3 regions of the Paenibacillus sp. FSL M7-1455 genome follow, and region 1 is predicted to be linked to each of the others. Evidence: riboswitches for the same ligand, from Rfam matches in the RefSeq annotation. Region 1 holds a riboswitch; each other region holds the start of a gene.
What was found. Region 1 has a riboswitch for cyclic di-AMP ahead of NYE48_RS00500 (C40 family peptidase). Riboswitches for the same ligand answer to the same signal wherever they lie in the genome.
Positions count from the first base shown of each region.

Region 2: another riboswitch for cyclic di-AMP. It lies ahead of NYE48_RS21295 (TrkH family potassium uptake protein); the one in region 1 lies ahead of NYE48_RS00500 (C40 family peptidase).
Region 3: another riboswitch for cyclic di-AMP. It lies ahead of NYE48_RS04695 (hypothetical protein); the one in region 1 lies ahead of NYE48_RS00500 (C40 family peptidase).

Region 1 is NZ_JBBORO010000001.1:102,650-109,469, reverse strand. Features, by position in the region: gene NYE48_RS00520 (DNA-3-methyladenine glycosylase) at 1-237, shown strand, start outside; gene NYE48_RS00515 (YwhD family protein) at 350-859, opposite strand; gene NYE48_RS00510 (M1 family metallopeptidase) at 1,022-3,013, shown strand; gene NYE48_RS00505 (hypothetical protein) at 3,025-3,858, shown strand; cyclic di-AMP (ydaO/yuaA leader) riboswitch at 4,120-4,259, shown strand; gene NYE48_RS00500 (C40 family peptidase) at 4,266-4,730, shown strand; cyclic di-AMP (ydaO/yuaA leader) riboswitch at 5,151-5,289, shown strand; gene NYE48_RS00495 (C40 family peptidase) at 5,293-5,784, shown strand; gene NYE48_RS00490 (GNAT family N-acetyltransferase) at 5,990-6,445, shown strand; gene NYE48_RS00485 (c-type cytochrome) at 6,603-6,820, shown strand, end outside.
Region 2 is NZ_JBBORO010000001.1:4,614,088-4,620,907, reverse strand. Features, by position in the region: gene uvrC (excinuclease ABC subunit UvrC) at 136-2,028, shown strand; gene NYE48_RS21300 (CPBP family intramembrane glutamic endopeptidase) at 1,997-3,694, opposite strand; cyclic di-AMP (ydaO/yuaA leader) riboswitch at 3,955-4,094, shown strand; gene NYE48_RS21295 (TrkH family potassium uptake protein) at 4,157-5,500, shown strand; gene NYE48_RS21290 (potassium channel family protein) at 5,547-6,215, shown strand; gene NYE48_RS21285 (cation:proton antiporter) at 6,232-6,820, shown strand, end outside.
Region 3 is NZ_JBBORO010000001.1:1,014,540-1,021,359, reverse strand. Features, by position in the region: gene kdpC (potassium-transporting ATPase subunit KdpC) at 1-363, opposite strand, end outside; gene kdpB (potassium-transporting ATPase subunit KdpB) at 443-2,473, opposite strand; gene kdpA (potassium-transporting ATPase subunit KdpA) at 2,573-4,249, opposite strand; gene kdpF (K(+)-transporting ATPase subunit F) at 4,312-4,374, opposite strand; gene NYE48_RS04695 (hypothetical protein) at 4,595-4,987, opposite strand; cyclic di-AMP (ydaO/yuaA leader) riboswitch at 5,164-5,339, opposite strand; cyclic di-AMP (ydaO/yuaA leader) riboswitch at 5,449-5,655, opposite strand; tRNA gene NYE48_RS04690 (tRNA-Leu) at 6,127-6,209, opposite strand; gene NYE48_RS04685 (helix-turn-helix transcriptional regulator) at 6,347-6,820, opposite strand, start outside.

The DNA.
Region 1 (6,820 bases):
CTGTGCCGCGCGCTGCAGATCGACAGGAGCCTGAACGGATACCCGCTGGTACAGGCGGACGGCGTTCTGCGATTGGAGTCCGGAGATGCGGCAAATGAACTTCCGATCGTCCAGTGCCCGAGGATCAACATCGATTACGCCGGGGAATATGCGCTTAAGCCTTGGCGTTTTTACATCGACGGGAATCCGTACGTATCCGTGAAAGACAAGCATCCCACGCCGTGGAGAGGGTGTTGAGGTATTGTCGTGCGGTTTGGAAAAAGCAAAAAGGGTCTGCCAGCTGCTTGTTGTTCAACAAGCGCCGGCAGACCCTTTTATTTGATTGCGGCAGTAAACGGGATAGCCGCGATTAAACGTCAAGCGCCTGCTTCAGCTCTTCCGGCGATCTGTCCCACCATTCCTCGTTATGGGAGACCAGCAGATCCTTCAGCAGCTTCTTCTCTTCCGCGCCCAGTTCGTCCAGCATGAATTTGCGTTTCAACGCGGCATCCATGCGATTGACGTGATCGGCAAGAATTTTCCAGCCTCTGCGCGCTTCCTCGTCGATCCACATTTCGCTGGCCGTCGCGCCCGCATAATATTGCCCCGACTCGTCGCGGTCGACCGCCACCCAAACGATCCACACCTGGCGTCCATTCGGCACGTCTTCACGGTTGGTCGAAAAGCGGATGCGGCGTTCCGGTTTGCTCTTCGCATGCATGGCGCCGATATCGATCGTAGCCGTGCCGCGGTCAATGATGACCGGGGAAATGTTGTTGAGGTCGATGGAGCCTGCGCCAAAACCGATTTTATGCTTGCTTTTGCCGCTGACGATGTTCAGGGCAATCTGCTTCTTGCCTACTTGCTCCTTGTTTTCCACGTTTCGTGTTCCTCCTATTGAAAACGCGCTGTCCCGGTTTCAGGGCAGGCGTCCTGCTTTATATGCCTCTTGGTCAAGCAACTTAATTTTATTTTAACTAATAATCGCTGGAAAGCCAACATATACATGCTTTAGATGCTTGTCAACGGGAGGTATTCGTATATGGCTCCAGCACGCGCCAAAATCGTTATTTCATCGTTCATTGCCCTCTGTCTATTGCTTGCGGGAACAGGGGCGCTCCTTCTTCGGGATGCACCGGAATCGCAGCCTTCCTACGCTCCGGATCAGGCCAAGCCTCCCAAGGCGTCCACGCCGATCGCCCAGCAGGAAAGCGTACAGAAGCCGACGGCTGAAATCCTCAGCGATCGGGTCGTGGAATACCATATCGATACGACGCTTAATGCCGAAAACCGCATCATCAAGGGAACCGAGACGCTGACCTGGATCCACCCCGGCAAAAAGACGGTGAACGAGCTGTACTTCCATTTGTACCCGAACGCCTTCTCTTCGATGGACTCCACGTTTATGAAAGAATCCGGGGGAAAGCTCCGGAATGACACGATGCCTGCGGACGGCTTCGGTTCAATGAGCATCACCGAGATGAAAACCGCCGATGGCCTTTCGCTGATGCACCGCATGCAATACGTTCAGCCCGATGACGGCAACGTCAAGGACAAGACCCTCGTGAAGGTCCGGCTTCCGAAACCGGTCAAGGGCGGCGAAAGCATTACGATCCGCATGCGTTTTGAGGTCAAGCTTCCCAAAATATTCGCCCGGATGGGCACCGCGGACGATGATTTCGTCATGGCCGGGCAATGGTTCCCGAAAATCAGCGTCTATGAGCCCGAGGGGACAAGAGGTCGCAAGGCGGAAGGATGGAACCTGCATCAATATCACGGCAATTCCGAATTCTACTCCGACTTCGGCATCTACAGCGTCCGCATTCACGTGCCGGACGACTATATCGTCGCCGCCACCGGCTTTCCCGTGCAACCCGCGCAGATCCGGGGGAAAGAAAAAATTTATCAGTTTTATGCCGACGATGTCCATGATTTTGCCTGGGCCGCGTCGCCGAATTTTATCGTCGCCGAAGAGCCGTTCTCGTCTCCCGAGGTCCCGGGCGTGCGCATCAAGCTGTATTTGGACCCCGCCCATAAAGACTTGAAACAAAGATACTTTTTTGCCGCCAAAGCCGCGCTCAAATATTTCAGCAAATGGTACGGCCGGTATCCGTACTCCACCCTGTCGATCGTCGTGCCGCCGGAATCGGGGAACGGGGCCGGAGGCATGGAGTATCCGACGCTGATCACCGCCTTCGGGGCCAAAGACGACTCTCCCGGCTACGACCTGGAACGGACGGTCATCCACGAAATCGGGCATCAGTATTTTTACGGCATGCTTGCGAGCAACGAGTTCGAGGAAGCTTGGCTGGACGAAGGATTCACCTCCTATGCCGAAGATAAGCTGATGGAGCAGGAATACGGCGTCATTCCGAATTTGCCTATCCAGTCATCCCTGATCGCGTCCCCGATGTCGCTGACGCAGGAAGCATGGAAATACGGCTCGCAGGATCAATATGCCCTGAACGTCTATTACCGCGGCAAACTCCTGCTAAAGGCGATGGAACAGCAAGTCGGGAAGCAAACGATGAACAAAATTCTAGGCACCTACGCAAAAAAATACCGTTTCAAACATCCGACGACGGCAGACTTCCAAAAGGTGGTCGAGCAGGTTACCCGGCAATCCTGGCAGTCCTTTTTCGATCAATACGTTTACGGAAACCAAATGGCCGACTTCGCGGTCGATTCCATCTCTCTCCGCAAGAAGGATGCGGCTTCCGGCCCCGTCTACGAGTCGATTGTAAAAATCTCGAAAAAAGGCGGAGATTTTCCCCAAGTCCCGGTACGCTTCACCTTCACGGACGGGCATACGCTGAACAAAGTCTGGAACGGCTCGGCGGAAAGCGCCGAATTCAAGCTGGAGTATAAGGCACCGCTCGCCTGGGCGATGGTCGATCCGGAATACACGATCGTGATCGAGAACAGGCATTTCAACAATTACCTGAAAGCGGATATGGACAAGAAGGTTCTGGTCCGCTGGAACGTAAGCATCACCAAGCTGATCGAGACGCTGCTTGGAAGTCTGTCCTGGTGAGGTGAGAACCGGTGAAATCCCATATTGCGCATGGCTGGAAAAGTCTTAAAAATCAATTTTATATCGTCATCATTCTCTTTTTGTACCAGCTGATTTGGGGCTACTTTCTGTACAGGCTGGTCCATTCGGCCGTCACTCCGCTGCTGATGCGTTATCCGGACCCCGAGCCCAATGAACTCAGCCAGCTGCTTTATTACATCGAAGGCAAAATGAGCCTTTCCGACAGCGGCACGGTGCATATGTACATTTGGATTCTTCTTTCGATGTTTGCCCTGCGCATGCTGCTGACCCCTTTTATCCATGCCGGAATTTTTTACGGGCTGCACCGTGAACGCGAGGGCGAAGTCGGGCTGTTTTTCTTCCAAGGCATGAAGCGCCACGGAAAAACCGTCCTTCTGTTTCACTTGATCGAATGGGTTCTGCTCGCGGCCCCGGCCTACTGGGTCATACCTAAGGTATATGCGGCGCTTCTGGACGGGATGCCGCTGCAATCCATGGGCCTGTCCGTTCTTCCCTGGATTTTGGGATGGTTCCTGTACGGATATATCGTGCACCAACTGATTCTTTTCATGCAGTTCGGCAAGACCGGCGGCGGCGGCTTGTTGCCTCCCTTGTGGCACTGCCTGCGCGGCGCGTTCCCGCTCATCGGCGTTTCGCTGATACTCGGCTCGCTCAGCCTGCTTTTGTTCAGCCTCTGTACGGGAGTTTCCTTGATGTGGGCAGGGATCATCGCGCTCATCCTCCAGCAGGGCTACCACCTCGTCAGCTGCATCATGAGATTATGGGGCATTTCGGCCAAGTTTGACCTGTGGTACGCCCAAGCGCATCGGGGCGCGGAAAAATAAATGATCAAAAAGTTAATTTTTTGTCATCACTTCAACCCCCTGATATAAGAAAACCCCCCCCTTTCAAAACAAAAAGGGCGGGGTTTTTGTCGTTTTTAGATGCCGAAACGATTTGCCAAAGTCGTCATCCTCTGTTAAAATAATCCGAGTAAGCAGTTAGTAACAACTTTGTCATTTTTACTGTAACTTTTTCATATTGTGCTGTAACGATATTTTCAACGACAGATACCAATCAATCGTCATTATCAGTCACTTTCAGGTGCTTGATCAGGGCCGAATTCCTTGGCACCGGGAAGCGGGGGAACCACTTTGGGTGAATTGATCTCGCAGCATAGGGATCATAGGGGACGACCTTCAACCGAATCCTTAAGCTAACCTCGCAGGCAACATGGAAGGGGTTTATGTTTTTGAAAAAGAAGTTAACAGCCGCTGCGCTTGGTTTGACGCTTATGTTCTCCATGGGAACCAGCGTATTCGCGCAATCTTCTCTGAGTCATGTCGTGAACAGCACCATCGGCGTTTCCTACAAAACCGGAGGAACGACGACCAAAGGATTTGATTGCTCCGGGTTTACGCGTTATGTATTCCAGAAATTAGGCATTTCCATTCCGCGCCAATCCAGCGCACAATTCAAAATCGGCACTGCCGTCTCCAAAAGCAATTTGCGTGCCGGAGATCTGGTATTCTTCAATACGAGCGGCGCGGGCGTATCCCATGTCGGAATCTACGTCGGAAACGGAAACTTTGCCCATTCGTCTTCTTCGAAGGGCGTGACCATCAGCAAGCTCAGCAACAGTTATTTCGCCAATCGCTACATTGGCGCCAAACGTGTCATGAGTACCGCTAAATACAAAGCGGCCGTCTACAACTAGAAACTCACCCATAAACATACGAAAAACTTATGATGCCCGCGCGGAGATTTTTGCCGAAATCCCTCGCGGGTTTCCTGTTACTTATTAGACGTTTGAAAACCTAAAAAAGTAACAACTTTCAAAAAAATTTTTTTTCGAATCTTCAAATACTCCGCTCATCCACGTGCCTTCAACCATGATTTACCCTTCCTTTCCGTTAATTAAACCAATTTCCTAAGTGAAAAAACGCTTATAATGGTCCTTCTTAGGAGCCAATTTGGCAAAAATCCCGAAATTATGGTGATTTTTTTGAGTTTTAGGCATAGAAACAATTGCCAAAACGTCATTCCTTTGTTACAATAATCCCAGCGTTAGTAACAACTTTGTAATCTTTGTCGAGCCGTTGCCTGTAAACAGGCGGCTCCTGAAGTATATAGTGTAAAAAGACATATGCCGAATTTCCTCACACTAGGGAAGCGGGGGAACCATTTACGGGTGAATTGATCTTGCAACAGAGGGATCATAGGGGACCTTCTACCGAATCCTTAAGCTAACCTCGCAGGCACCGGAAGGAGTATTAATTTTGAAAAAGAAGCTAGCAGCAGCAGTCATGAGTTTTGCCATCGTATTTACCGCTGGAGCCGGGAGCGCTTTCGCGGATTCGAAAATGGACAAAGTCATCGATGATGTGCTCGGAACGAAATACAGATCCGGGGGAACGACAACCAACGGGTTCGACTGCTCCGGATTTACGATGTACGTATTTAAGCATCTCGGCATCAACCTGCCTCACCAGTCCGGTTCGCAGTTTACGATGGGCACTTCCGTTTCCCGCAGCGATTTGAGAGCAGGAGACCTCGTATTTTTTAATACATCCGGTTCCGGCGTTTCCCATGTCGGCATTTACGTCGGCGACGGTAAATTCGCACATGCTTCGACATCCCGCGGCGTTGTCGTCAGTTCGCTTAGCGACAGCTATTACGTCAACCGCTACGTTGGCGCGAAACGTATTATGAGCACGGATACATATCAAGCCTCTGCCGTCGATTCCGCAGACAATGATGACGTTGAATAACATTTTTGCCTGATCCGCACGGTTTGTACGACAGCCCGTACCGAGATTTTTGCCGAATCTCCGTACGGGATTTTTTGCGCTTGCCCGAGCCTGATCCCCGAGGAATAGATTTTATGGAATCATCAAATGCTACTTAGCAGCGGACGTCTCTTACGAAAGGAGGCTTCTTGTGAACGTTTCGAAGGACTCTTATACCGTTACGCCCATGACGCGGGAGCAGGCCGAGACCTGCTGCGGCTGGATGTACGCCCCCCCTTACGACCGCATCTACGGCTGGCTTCCCTGGGAGCAGATGGAGGCCCTCGGCATCGAGCTTGGTGATCCGGATCTGCGGAGGCAGCAATACGTTTCGGTGCTGGATGGAGACGGGCAGCTATGCGGGTTCGCGCAGCTGTTTCCGATGGTCAACGTCGTGCGCCTCGGTTTAGGCATGCGGCCGGATTTATGCGGCCAGGGACGAGGTCCGGGCTTTATCCAGGCGATCGTGGAGACGGCCAAAACCCGCTTTCCCGGACAGGAGATCGATCTGGAGGTGCAGGATTGGAATTTGCGGGCGATACGCGCTTACGTCAAGGCAGGATTCGAGATCACCGATACGTACGAAAAACAGACGCCTGAAGGCGTCGAGCGCTTTTACTGCATGGTCTATCAAGGGCTTTAAAAAACGTCAATGAAAAATGGTACGAAATTGTGTACGTTTAGTGGATTTAAACTGGCTTTCGTTTGCTTTTTTGTCACAAACTATTTGATGTACCGGCTTGTTCCGTTATAATGAAGAAATGAGAGAACTGCAGTTTACATAGAAAGGACGAAAACGGATGCAAAAATGGATCATGAGCGGTTTGATAACGATTGCATGCGTAATGGCCGTTGTGCTTATGTTTACGCTGCCGGGTAAAGAGCAGGTAGCCGAAGAAGAAAAACCGACCATGCCTGAAGTGACCATGGACGCTGCAGCGGCCGAAGCCGTTGTGAAAGCCCAGGGCTGCATCAGCTGCCACGGCGACCAGCTGCAAGGCGGCGTGGGACCGAACCT
Region 2 (6,820 bases), 4.5 Mb from region 1:
ACATAGCCGCCTTTTTTCAGGCATGTCGTACATTCTCCCATAAAATGCGCTTTGGATTTTGGAGAATTCCCCATATAATAAAAGTTATATTTCCGATTCTTGTTACATGTTATGGAGAGGGGGAGAGCGGAATATATGGACGAAAAAAAGACCGAAACGTTAGCCGAGCTGGAAAAAGCGCAGGAAAACATCCGCAACAAGCTGGCGCTGCTGCCGGATTTGCCCGGATGCTACCTCATGAAAAACGCGGCAGGCACCATTATCTACGTCGGCAAGGCCAAAGTGCTGAAAAACCGGGTCCGATCCTATTTTACCGGCAGCCATAACGGAAAAACCCAGCGGCTTGTAGCGGATATCCGCGATTTCGAATATATCGTCACCGGCAGCAATATCGAGGCGCTCATTTTGGAATGCAACCTGATCAAAATGCACCAGCCCAAATATAACGTGCTGCTGAAGGACGACAAGACGTTCCCTTACATCAAGATCACTTACGAGGCGCATCCCCGCCTGGAAGTCACGCGGCGCGTGCTGAAGGACAAGGCCAAATATTTCGGGCCTTACCCGAACGCGTACGCCGCCCAGCAGACCAAAAAGCTGCTCGACCGGATGTATCCGCTCCGCAAATGCGGCGTCATGCCGAAGGAGGTTTGCCTGTATTACCATATGGGCCAATGCCTCGCGCCTTGCGAAAAAGAAGTCGACCCTGCGGAATACGAACGGATTACCCAGGAAATACAGTCGTTTCTGAGCGGCGGGCATGAAGAGATCAAAAAAGAGCTGCAGCGGAAGATGGAAGAGGCGGCCGAAGAGTTGTATTTCGAACGGGCCAAGGAACTTCGCGACCAAATCATGAACATCGACGCCATCATGCAGAAACAAAAAATCACGACGTCCGACGCAAAAGACCGCGACGTGCTTGGTTTCGCCGTCGACAAAGGCTGGATGTGCGTACAAATTTTGTACATGCGCCAAGGAAAGATGGTTCAGCGCCATGCTTCGGCTTTTCCGTTTTACGGCGAGGCGTACAGCGATTTTATGTCGTTCGTGACCCAATATTACAGCGACAACCCGGCCCTGCCGCAGGAAATACTGCTGCCCGATTCCGGGAAGGATGCCGAAGGCTCGGACAAGGCGGCGGGGGAAACGGAAAACGGCGGCGACGTTTTGGATGCGCACAGCGCGGCTGCCTCCCTCCAGGAATGGCTGGGCGTCAAAGTGCTCGTGCCGCAGCGCGGCCAAAAACGGCAGATGGTCGGCATGGCCGTGGAAAACGCGAAGGTGTCCCTGGACGAAAAATTCCGGCTGATCGAGCGGGACGAGGAAAGAACGCTGAAAGCGGCAGCGAACCTGGGCCAATATATCGGCATCGAACATCTTCACCGTATCGAAGCTTTCGACAACTCGAATATCCAAGGGGCCAATCCCGTGTCCGCCATGGTCGTTTTCATCGACGGGAAGCCGGATAAAAAGGAATACCGCAAATATAAGGTCCGCACCGTGCAAGGACCGGACGATTACGAAACGATGCGCGAGGTCATCCGCCGCCGGTATGAACGCGTGCTGAAGGAGAACCTGGAAATGCCCGATCTCATCGTCGTAGACGGGGGCAAGGGCCAAATTTCGGCAGCGGTCGACGTGCTTGAAAACGAGCTCGGTTTGTTCATCCCCGTATGCGGACTCGTCAAGGACGCCAAACATAGAACGGCGCAGCTTATGGTCGGCGACCCGCCCGAGCCGGTCGACCTGCCGCGCGACAGCCAGGAGTTTTATTTGCTGCAGCGGATTCAGGACGAGGTTCACCGTTTTGCCATTTCGTTCCACCGGGAACAGCGGGGCAAGTCGATGGTCGCGTCCAAGCTCGATTCGATCCCGGGCATCGGCGAGAAGCGGCGCAAGCTGCTGCTGAAGCATTTCGGATCGCTGAAAAAAATAAAAGAGGCCAGCATCGAAGATTTCCGGCCTCTTTCCATCGGAGACAAGCTCGCCAAACAAATTATTGCAGCCCTCCGGGATGAGGAGTCATGACATATGGCTCCTCTTTCTTTTTGTTGCGGTTGTACAGGTAAACGATATAAGCGACGACGGCAGGCATCACGATCGTGACGATTCCCGCGATGATGTCCGGCACGTCGCCCAGCGCGAACAGGCTGAAGCTCATCAGGACGCTGTCGAAGACGACGTGGCTGAACATGGCGGCGATGTAGCCGTGCTTCAGGAAAATGAAGCTGAACAGCAGCCCGATGACCGTCAGTTCGATCGGACGCGTAATGACGGGGTAAATCGGATAAAGCGTGTGTCCGAGCGCCCAAATCAGCGTCGTGATCAGGCAGGCGGCAAACGTGCTGCGCAGCAGCTTTTTCAGCATCGGAATGCCGAACAGGCGGTAGACCGCTTCCTCGGAAATGCCCGCCATCCACGCCATAATCGGCAGAAGCCAAGGATATAGCATGTTGTACGGCGATTGCGTGGCATCGGTCGTCGACCAGCTGTGGATCGTTTTGTCGAGTACGATGTAAATGACGGACTGGACGCCCATCAGAATAAACGCCCATAGGTACCCGGTGTACATGCTGTGCAGCACGTAAGGCCCGTAGCCGGGTTCTTTGGCTTTGGCCCAGGCATTGATGCCGGCTTTGCGCCATAATCCGTCCCCGCCCACGAGCGAGAAGTACAAAAGGGCAGCCATCACCAGGTTAAAGAAAGTCTGAAAACCGAGCATGAAGACGAGGCCGAAATTCGAAACCCCCTCGCCTTGGAATACCGGCAGCATGTTGTACGTGCTGAACGTGGCGACCGCAAAATAAAACACGCTCAGGAAAATGCCCCTCTTGAACGACGTATGGGCCCGGGTCAACGCGCTGTATACGATGGCCAGCACGCCCAGGACGAACGTCAGCAGCCCGTAGCCCAAGATGGTCAGCCATTTGGCTTTGGACGTTTCCTTTTCGACGTAGGCCGCATGCGCCTCCGGCACGCTAAAGGTCTGTTCGAAGGAATGAACGTTCCCTTCCTCGAACGTCAATTTGACTTGAAGGCTTGAACGGCCGATCGCCCGGTTCGGGTCGGTGTATACGAGCCCCGCCTCGTTCTCCTTGGTCGACAGCTCCAGCTTGCCCGGGTCGTAACCCATTTGCTGCAGCCAAGGTGCGGCAAGCTCTTCTTTTTTCTCCAGCGACAGGCCGCCTTCCACGATTTTCAGCTTGGTTTCGCGTTTGGATTTATTCGGGTCCGCCATGGCCGCGGCATAATTCGAATAACGGGGCGTAACGGAAAAAGCGACGACCTTGCCCGAATTCATATGTACGTCGATATTGGCGTAACCTTCGTTTTGGCGTTCGGCCAAACGGACGCGGAACACGTCGTAGGGATAACTTTTTTCAAACGTTTTGTTGTATTCGTTCAGCAGTTTTTCCCGCGACAAATAGCCGTATAAATCCGAGTTGGACTGGTACGTGATGACCGCGTCCTTGCTCGGGTCCGCCTCCAAATGCAGCGTGTTTTGCATGAAGGCCTCCGCGGCGCGTTGGGCCTCCGCCTTGCTGATGACCTTCGTGTTTTGCTGCTCCAGCGTTTCCGAGGCGGTGGAAGGGAGAATCTGGAACAAGACGAATAAAACGAGTCCGATGACCGCAAAAATGCCCAGCCATTTGTAATTGGCTTTGAGCCGCAGCGGTTGTCCGACGGGATTCATGAAATGCCCCCTTTGTTTGGATTCTAAAGATATATACCTAGTATAAACGTAAACATAGCATACGATGTCCCTCGAAAGCCAGTTTTCTCCCCCATTGGCCGTGAAAAAATGATGAAAATCGTGGAAAGTGATTGTAAACGCGAGAGAAAGGCAGACTTTTATGAGATTTGCGATGCAATCGGGCCGTATTCCCACGTATTCATTCGAATAATGGCTTTGTGATGTAAAACGAATAGGATTATAATCTTTGAAGCAAATGAATAATCCGTACGCCGAATTTCGATATGAAAACGGGGGAACCATTATTTTGGGGTGAATTTCGCTTTATCCATAGCGAATAGGGCAACCTGTGCATGCCCGAATCCGTCAGCTAACCTCGTAGGCGTTATGCAGCAGGAACCAAACCGAAAGGCATTGGATTTCCGATGCTTTTTTTCTTTTGACTTTTTTAAAGAGGTGACTATGTTGACAGCAAAAATCAGGTGGTTTCGATTGGCTCCCCCGCAAATTCTTGTATTGGGGTTCGCCGGCATTATATTGATCGGAGCCATACTCCTCACCTTGCCGATTTCGAACACGACGGGCAAGCCGCTCCGGTTCATCGATGCTTTGTTTACGGCGACTTCGGCGACTTGCGTTACCGGTTTGGTTGTTAAGGATACGGGAACGTTTTTCAGCACCTTCGGACAAGTCGTTATTATGCTGCTGATTCAGGTCGGGGGGCTCGGCTTCATGACGATGGCCACCTTGTTTTCCCTCGTGCTGAAGCGGAAGATTTCGCTGCGCGACCGCCTGATCCTTCAGGAAGCGATGAACCAGAACACGATGGAGGGCATCGTGCGGCTGATCCGGAAGGTGCTTATCTTTTCGCTCGTGATCGAAGGCTGCGGAGCGGTTTTGTTCGCCATCCGCTGGTCCTTTGACATGCCTGTCGGCCGGGCGGTATACTTCGGGATATTTCACGGGGTATCGATGTTCAACAACGCGGGCTTCGACCTTTTCGGCCATTTCAACAGCCTGACGGGGTATGTGTACGATCCGCTCGTGAATATCGTCGTCATGTTTTTGATCGTTTCGGGCGGGATCGGATTTATCGTCATGTCGGACCTGGTGGATTACCGGCACAAACGGAAGCTTTCGCTGCATACGAAAATCGTGCTGTCCATGACCGGGGCGCTGATTCTGGTCGGGGCGATCGTCATCTTCGTTTTCGAATTCACGAACCCGAAAACGCTCGGTTCCTTGAATTGGGGCGGCAAAATTCTTGCGTCGTTTTTCCAATCGGTTTCGCCGCGGACCGCGGGGGCCAACACGCTGGATCTCGCAAGCATGCGGCAAGCGTCCCAATTTTTCATGGTCATCCTGATGTTTATCGGCGCATCGCCGGGATCCACCGGAGGCGGGATCAAAACGACCACCTTCACCATTCTGGTCGGCGCGGTCATCGCCATGATCCGCGGACGCGACGATATCGTGCTCTACCGCTACCGCCTGGCGCAGGACCGCATCTTTAAGGCGCTGACGATCACCTTCCTCGCGTTGTTTCTGGTGGTCGGGGTGTCGATGGTGCTTTCGACGACGGAGGACAGCAACTTTTTGACCATTTTGTATGAAACGACTTCGGCTTTCGGGACGGTCGGGCTTTCGCTTGGACTTACGCAGCATTTGACGCTGGTCGGGAAAATATTGATCTGCCTCACGATGTTTGCGGGACGGCTTGGGCCGCTGACTTTGGCTTACGCACTCGGCCCGAAAAAAGGCAAAGAGCTGTACCGGCATCCGGAAGGCAAAATCATTATCGGCTAGTTTCAAAGAAAACAGAAATTGATTAAATAAGGAGTATCAGGAGAGAATGAAAACACAGCAGTTTGTCGTCATCGGTCTGGGACGTTTCGGCTCCAGCCTTGCACTCGAGCTCGTCGATTTGGGATACGAGGTGCTCGGGGTCGATAAAAACGAGGAAGTCGTCAGCGACATGAGCGAATATTTGACGCATGCCGTCGTGGCCGACGCCACGGACGAGGAAGTCCTCAAATCGCTCGGAATCCGCAATTTCGACTGCGGAATCGTCGCGATCGGCGACGATATCCAGATGAGCATCCTGGCCGCGATTTTGCTGAAGGATTTGGGCGTGCGCACGGTCGTGGCCAAGGCGATTTCTGTGCTTCACGGGCGCGCGCTGGAGAAGCTGGGCGTCGACCGGGTCATTTTTCCGGAAAAGGACATGGGGATCCGGGTTGCCCACCAGCTCGTGACGCCGAACCTGCTCGACTACATCGAGCTGTCCAAGGAATACAGCATCGTCGAAATGAAGGTGCCTGAAAAACTGGACTGCAAAACGTTAAACGAAATCAACACCCGCGCCAAATTCGGTTGCAGCATCGTGGCGATCCACCGCCAGGGAAAAGTGATCGTCGCTCCGACGGCAATGGATCAGCTCCGCGCCGGCGACATTATGGTGATCATCGGCGCGAACGACAACATCGACCGGTTCGAAAGCGAAGCCGTCAATGCAGACTAGATGGGAGTAAGTTAACGTGGAAACCCAGACGACCGAAATCATTCATCATATTTTAATCCTGCTGCTCTTTATCATTACCGTCGGGATGTTGGCCGGAAGGCTGGCATCCTGGCTTCGTTTGCCGGACGTAGCCGTGTTTATCATCGCCGGCATGGTGCTGGGGAGAGGTCTGCACCTGATCCATGCGGAAAGCAGCTCGCTGATCAATCAGTTTATTTTGACCGCCGGCTCGGCTTTGATCCTGTTCGATGGCGGCCGGAACCTGAGCTTTGGCGGGCTGCGGAAGGTTTGGATCACCCTGTCGCTGCTGAGCGTCCCCGGCGTCATTATTACGACAGGCATCGTGGGCGCCGCGGTGCATTTTTTGTTTGGGCTCGATTGGATCGTTTCGTTTCTCGCGGCCGCCGTCATTGCCTCGACCGATCCGGCTTCGATCATTCCCGTCTTTAAACAGGTGAAAATCAAGGAGCGGGTCAGGGAAACGGTCGAAAGCGAATCGGCGTTTAACGACGCGACCGGTTCCATACTGACGTTTTCGCTGCTCGCGGCGGTTACGGGAGGAAAGGCGCTGCAAGCGGGGGACATGGCTTGGGATTTCGTCAAAA
Region 3 (6,820 bases), 910 kb from region 1:
CTGCGGATTTTCCTTTTCCCACCGGGCGACGGAAGCTTGAACCCGCTTGAGCAGCTCCGGATTGGACGGGGCATAGTTGTTGGAACCGGAACCGGCGGCGTTATTGTCGATGCTGGAGATCCGTCCCTGGAAAAACGATGGATCGGCAAACGTCTGTCCGATGAGCTCCGAGCCCACCGTTCTTCCTGAGCTGTCCTTGATCATGCTGCCGTTGGCTTGATGCGGGAAAATCAGCTGGGCCAGCCCGGTGCTGGCCAGCGGATAAGCAAGCCCGCAGACAATGATCAGCAGCAAGCTGGAGCGCAGCGCCATCATCCAAATGGAGCCGTGCGGCATTTCTTCGAATTTCGCCGTTGTTTTCATTGGATATCACCCTTTTTCATATCGTCGATAAGGAATGTTCTCTTTTTTTTTCTCTGCCATTAAAAATCAATCTCCATGGTCAGATCCACAGATGCACGACCAGATCGATCAGCTTGATGCCGGCAAACGGGGCGATGACGCCGCCGAGCCCGTAAATCATCAGGTTTCGGCTCAGCAGCCGCGCCGAGCTCATCGGTTTGTATTTGACCCCTTTCATCGCGAGCGGAATCAGCAGCGGGATGATGACCGCATTGAAAATAAGCGCGCTGAGGATCGCGGACAGCGGAGAACCCAGCCCCATCACGTTCAGCGCCTTCATCTGCGGAATGGCTGCCATAAACATCGCCGGAATGATCGCGAAATATTTGGCGACGTCGTTTGCGATGCTGAACGTCGTGAGCGCGCCGCGCGTCATTAGCAGCTGCTTGCCGATCGCCACGACTTCGATGATTTTGGACGGGTCGGAATCCAAATCGACCATGTTGGCCGCCTCCTTAGCGGCGACGGTGCCGCTGTTCATCGCGATCCCGACGTCCGCCTGGGCGAGCGCAGGCGCGTCGTTTGTTCCGTCCCCCGTCATCGCAACCAGCTTGCCTTCGGCCTGCTCGCGGCGGATGACGGCGATTTTGTCCTCCGGCTTGCTTTCGGCGATAAACTCGTCGACGCCGGCTTCGCGGGCGATGGTGGCCGCCGTGAGCGGGTTATCCCCCGTGCACATGATCGTTTTGATGCCCATTTGGCGCAGCTGCCCGAAACGTTCCTTCATCCCGGGTTTGACGGTATCCTTCAAATGGATCAAACCGTAGATTCGGCTGCCGACCGCCACGGCCAGCGGGGTGCCGCCTTCCGACGCAATCGCGTCGGACTTCGCCGCCAAATCCTCCGGAATGCTGCCGCCTTGGGCGAGCACCCACTGCCGCACCGCGTCGACCGCGCCCTTGCGGACATGCCGCCCGTCCACCAAATCGATGCCGCTCATGCGGGTTTCGGCTTTGAATTCAATAAACTCGCCGCCGGCCGCCACCTCGGCATCATAAGCAAGCTGCTGCTTTTTCATCAGCTCCAGAACGGATCGCCCTTCGGGCGTCTCGTCCTTCAGCGAGCTGACAGCCGCCCAATACGCCGTTTCGGCCGGCGCCGCTCCCCCAACCGGGATAAATTCGCTCGCCATCCGGTTCCCGTACGTGATCGTTCCCGTTTTATCAAGGATCATCGTGTTGATGTCGCCGGAGGCTTCCACCGCCTTCCCGGACATGGCCAGCACGTTGAACTGCGTCACCCGGTCCATCCCGGCGATCCCGATCGCGGACAGCAGGCCGCCGATCGTCGTCGGGATCAGGCAGACAAGCAAAGAAATGAGCACCGGAATATCCAGCGAAACGCCCAAATGCTTGGCAATTGGCGCCAACGTGACGACCACGATCAAAAAAATCAGCGTCAGCGTGGTCAGCAGCGTATTAAGCGCAATTTCGTTCGGCGTTTTCTGGCGCGACGCGCCTTCGACGAGCGAGATCATCCGATCGAGAAACGACTCCCCGGGGTCGCTGGTGATGACGACCTTGATCCGGTCGCTCACGACCCGGGTTCCCCCGGTCACGGAGCTGAAGTCGCCGCCCGCTTCCTTCATGACCGGAGCCGATTCCCCGGTGATCGCCGATTCGTCGACCGACGCGAGCCCTTCGATGACCTCGCCGTCGCCCGGAATCATTTCGCCCTGGGATACGACGACGACGTCGCCCTTGCGCAGCTCCGTCGAGTTGACGACTTTGATTTCGGAACCGACGCATTTGTTCGCGGTCGTTTCCTGTTTCGTCTTTTTCAGGGAGTCGGCCTGCGCCTTTCCCCGTCCTTCCGCCAGTGCCTCGGCAAAATTGGCGAACAGGACCGTGAACAGCAGAATCAGGAACACCGCCAAATTAAAGCCGGTGCGACCGGTCGTATTGAAGTAACCCGGAAACAGCGCCATCAGCAGGACGACGAACGTTCCGACCTCCACGACGAACATGACAGGGTTTTTCATCATGACGACCGGATTCAGTTTGATGAAGCTGTCCTTCAGCGCCTGCTTTGCGATGTTTCCCGTCAGCATGCTTTTTCGTTTTCCTTCCATGGTTTTTCCACCTCGTTTATTCAATCGCTTTGAGCTTTTTACGGGGATGCTTCCCGCGAAACCGCTCCCGCGTCCATTTTCCAAACAACCGATTCGGCCTTACATCGTCAAAAACTCCGCGATCGGCCCCAGCACCAGCACAGGCAGGAAAGTCAGCGCCCCGATCAGGAGCACCGTTCCGACCAAAATGCCGGCAAACAGCTTCGTGTCCGTCCGGAAGGTGCCGATCGATTCGGGAACGAGCTTCTTGCCGGACAGCGAGCCCGCCACCGCCAGCAGCGCGATGATGGATACATACCGTCCCAGAAGCATGACGAGCCCCGTGCTGACGTTCCAGAACACCGTGTTATCCCCCAGCCCTTCAAAGCCGGAGCCGTTGTTCGCCGCGGATGACGTATATTCGTACAGCGATTGGCTGAGCCCGTGATACAGCGGATTGGACAAGGCGTCCGTGCCGAGATGCGTCATAAACGAAATCGCCGTCGGCGCCAGAATGATCAGCGGATGCGCCAGGATCGCGACGGCGATCAGCTTCATTTCCCGGCTTTCGATTTTTTTCCCAAGAAACTCCGGCGTCCGCCCGACCATCAGGCCGCAAATGAACACGCCCAATATCGCGTACATCAGCATGTTGACAAGACCGACGCCTTTGCCGCCGAAGACGACGTTCAGCATCATCTCCGCCAGCGGAGCCAGTCCGCCGAGCGGGGTCAGCGTATCATGCATGTTGTTGACCGAACCGGTGGTCGCCGCGGTCGTCACGGCCGTGAACAGGGCGGATTGCGCCACGCCGAAACGAACCTCTTTTCCTTCCATGCTGCCCTGCGAGGCATCGATACCCAACTGATTGATCAGCGGGTTGCCGCTTTTTTCCGATACGTACGTCAGGGACAGGAACCCCAGGAACAGCACCATCATGGCCGAAAAGATGATCCAGCCCTGCTTGCGGTTGTTGGCGAAACGCCCGAACGTGTACGGCAATGCGGCCGAAATCGTCCACATGCTCAAAATTTCAATGACATTCGTGAGCGGACTTGGATTTTCAAACGGATGCGACGAGTTCGCTCCGAAAAAACCGCCCCCGTTCGTCCCCAGATGTTTGATCGACTCCAAGGAGGCCACCGGCCCCATCGCAATATGCTGCACCGCTCCGCTTAAAGTATGGACGGTCACTGTCGGATCAAGCGTTTGGGGCACCTTCAACCCCACAAGCACCAGGGTGACGATCAAGGCCAGCGGCAGGAACACCCGGACATGCGCCTTGATGAAATCCTCGAAAAAGTTGCCCAGCCCGCCTTCGCGGCGCGTGATGCCCCGAATAAAAGCGATCGCCACGGCCAAGCCGGATGCGGCCGAAGTAAACATCATCATCGTGATAACGATCATCTGCCCCAAATACGACATGCCGCTTTCGCCGCTGTAATGCTGCAGGTTCGTATTGGTCATGAAACTGATGACGGTATTGAAGGACAAGCTGGCGTCCATGTTTCCCGTCCCGTTCGGGTTGACCGGCAGCCCGCCCATCAGTCTCAGCACCGCGTAACTTACGGCCACCAACACGATGTTGGTTGCGATCATGCTCAGGGCGTATGTTTTCCAGCTCATTCCCGAGCGCTTCCGAAGGCCGATGATGGCGTAAAAAAGCTTTTCCACGGGACCGAAAATCCGGTCCGTCCGATTCGGTTCATTAGAAAAAACGTGGTAGATGTAACTGCCGACCGGTTTAACCAATAGCAGCAGCACCACGATCACGATGCCAATCTGCAACATATCCAAAATCGCTTCCTCCTCTTCAAACGCGGATGAAGGCGGCTTCGCCTTACCCGCACAGCTTTTTTTTAAAACCGTTCCGGATGGATCAGGGCATACACCAGGTAGATGAACACAAACGCCGTCAGCATTATTACCACAATCATTTGCCGTCTCCTCCCCCGTCCACGATATGGCCGCACCACATCAGAAACAGCAAAAATATTCCGAACACGCCCGCCAGCGTCAATATCATGAAAAGGTCCATCATGGATCAAACTCTCTCCTTTTTCTGCCCGGCTGCCTGCCTTTTGCAAGCTCCGGACATTTCTTGCTTCGGCCTTCCGCATCCTGTTTCAATCGTCCAAACCGTTACTTCAGCAAAAAACCGACCTCGCCGTTTAGCGTATGAATGACATGGTCCGCCCCAAGCCCCCGGTAAATGCCCGGCGAGTGATGCGCCCGGGTGATTACGTAGATGGAATCCGGCGTCCAAGCACGGCAAATTTGCAAGTAACGGCACGTTAAATTCAAACTGTTTTCGAATATAAAAATCCGGCCGATCCTCCACTCGGGCACGACCCATTCCTCCGTGTTGTTGGTATGGAGCCGGATGACTTTGGAGACGCCCAGCTTCTTCAGATCGCGTTCTTCCTTGGCATTGTTCGTCAGCGCGGCGAAAGGCCGCTTGAGATAGATCAAAAGCTTGATAAAATTGCGCCCGGCCTCGTTCGGGGCCGTCACGACGATGAGTTCCTCTTCCACGGCTCTCGCCTCCTTTCGTTTCTGGATCGGGCGATCCCAACAACCGCGTCTTTTATTAAAAAATGCTTATCCGAAATGCTGACCCGAATAAAAAAAGCCGCAGGAAAGAGGATTCTTTCCCGCGGCTTCCAACATCCATGACCAAAGAAAGCCATGAAATATCGCTCACGACGAATGGGGCCTCTCCCGATACGCTTACGAGGTTAGCTGACGGATTCGGGCGTGAGAGTCGCCCTTCCCCCGTCCGGTTTTCGGACAAAGGGATTCACCCCGGCGCCATCCGCTTGTGGAAGCAAACGGCGCGTTGGTTCCCCCGCTCCCGGCCAAAGCCGGAATTCAGCGTTAAAGACGTTTCTATTGACTTTCATCCATTTTGTGCAACGTTGCGTTTTTGGCAATAAAAAACCACAGAGGTCATCCGATCCCCTGCGGCCGATGTTCATCGATCACAAGTTTCATCATTCCTCTCTCAGGCGACGCTTACGAGGTTAGCTGACGGATTCGAGCGGTGAGAGTCGCTCTACCCGCGATCGGATCCATGGCATCCGTTTCGCAGGATTCACCCCGGCGCCTCCCCTGCCTTCCGACTCTCACATCGGACGACGGGAACGCGCGATTGGTTCCCCCGATTTCCGCTTCTTCGAACGGAAACTCAGCGATTTTAAAAAATGGAAACATGTTCAATTACGATTTGAATCATACACCCGCGTGCAGCGGCATGTAAAGGAGTCGCGAAATCGTTATCCGCGTAAAATGGCGGCCCTAGCATACAGGTTATCGCTTACAAAAGTGTTTATCTGCGCCAAGCTCTCGCATGCTCTCTATTTTTCGCGTTTTTGGCAATGGATGCGAAAGTCCCTTCTATTGCGTTTCTTTGAATACGGATCCCTTTTTCCGCAAACCGGCCAGGCCCAATCGAATTGCGGGCTACTGCCTTATGGCGACCCAAATCATATAGAATGGAACAAAATAAAAACAAAAAAAGAGGCCGCGTGGGCCTCTTTCGTGATATGTGAGTCTATGGAATTCCCCGCTGCGCAAACGCTTCTTTTCACGAACGAACGCTTGGATGGCGAAACATTGCCCGATGCAACAAAAAAATCCCTGCAAAACAGGGATTTTCTCGGTCAGATCGTCAATGCGGTAGAGAGGACTCGAACCTCCACGGGCGTACGCCCACTACCCCCTCAAGATAGCGTGTCTGCCATTCCACCACTACCGCATAATATTAACTTTTGCAGCAACTCTGTTATTATACACCGATTATCACGATATGTAAATAGTTTATTTCTTTTATGCAGTCCGATCCCGTGAAATACAAGATCCGTTGCGTAAAAACGGGCCGGGGACCCGGCCCGTTCATTCCCTCAACAGCTTGCCCAGCTTGGCGACCGTATCGCCGTCCGCCGTCGGAACGTTGATCGTGACGGTCAAACCCGGGTCGTCGGACGTCACAAACGAAACCTGCTCGATTTCGAGCCGGCCCGCGGCCGGATGATGAATGATTTTTTTCCCTTCGGGGCCGTTTAAGACGTCATGCCGCGGCCACCACGCCCTAAATTCTTCGCTTGCGCGGTTTAATTCCCCGATCAAGTCCGTCCACCATGGATCCCCGGCGAATTTGGCGTAGTTTGCCCGAAATTTCGCCAGACGGTGCCGGGCATGGGCTTCCCAACGTTCCTGGAGCAGGCCGCGGACATCCGGGGAGGTAAACGTACGCCAGACGGAGTTGCGTTCCCTTGCCGGCATCGTTTCATATTCTCCATATATTATGCTGGCGATCCGGTTCCATCCCACGATGTTTAAGCGCTGGTCGGTCACGTAAGCCGGGCT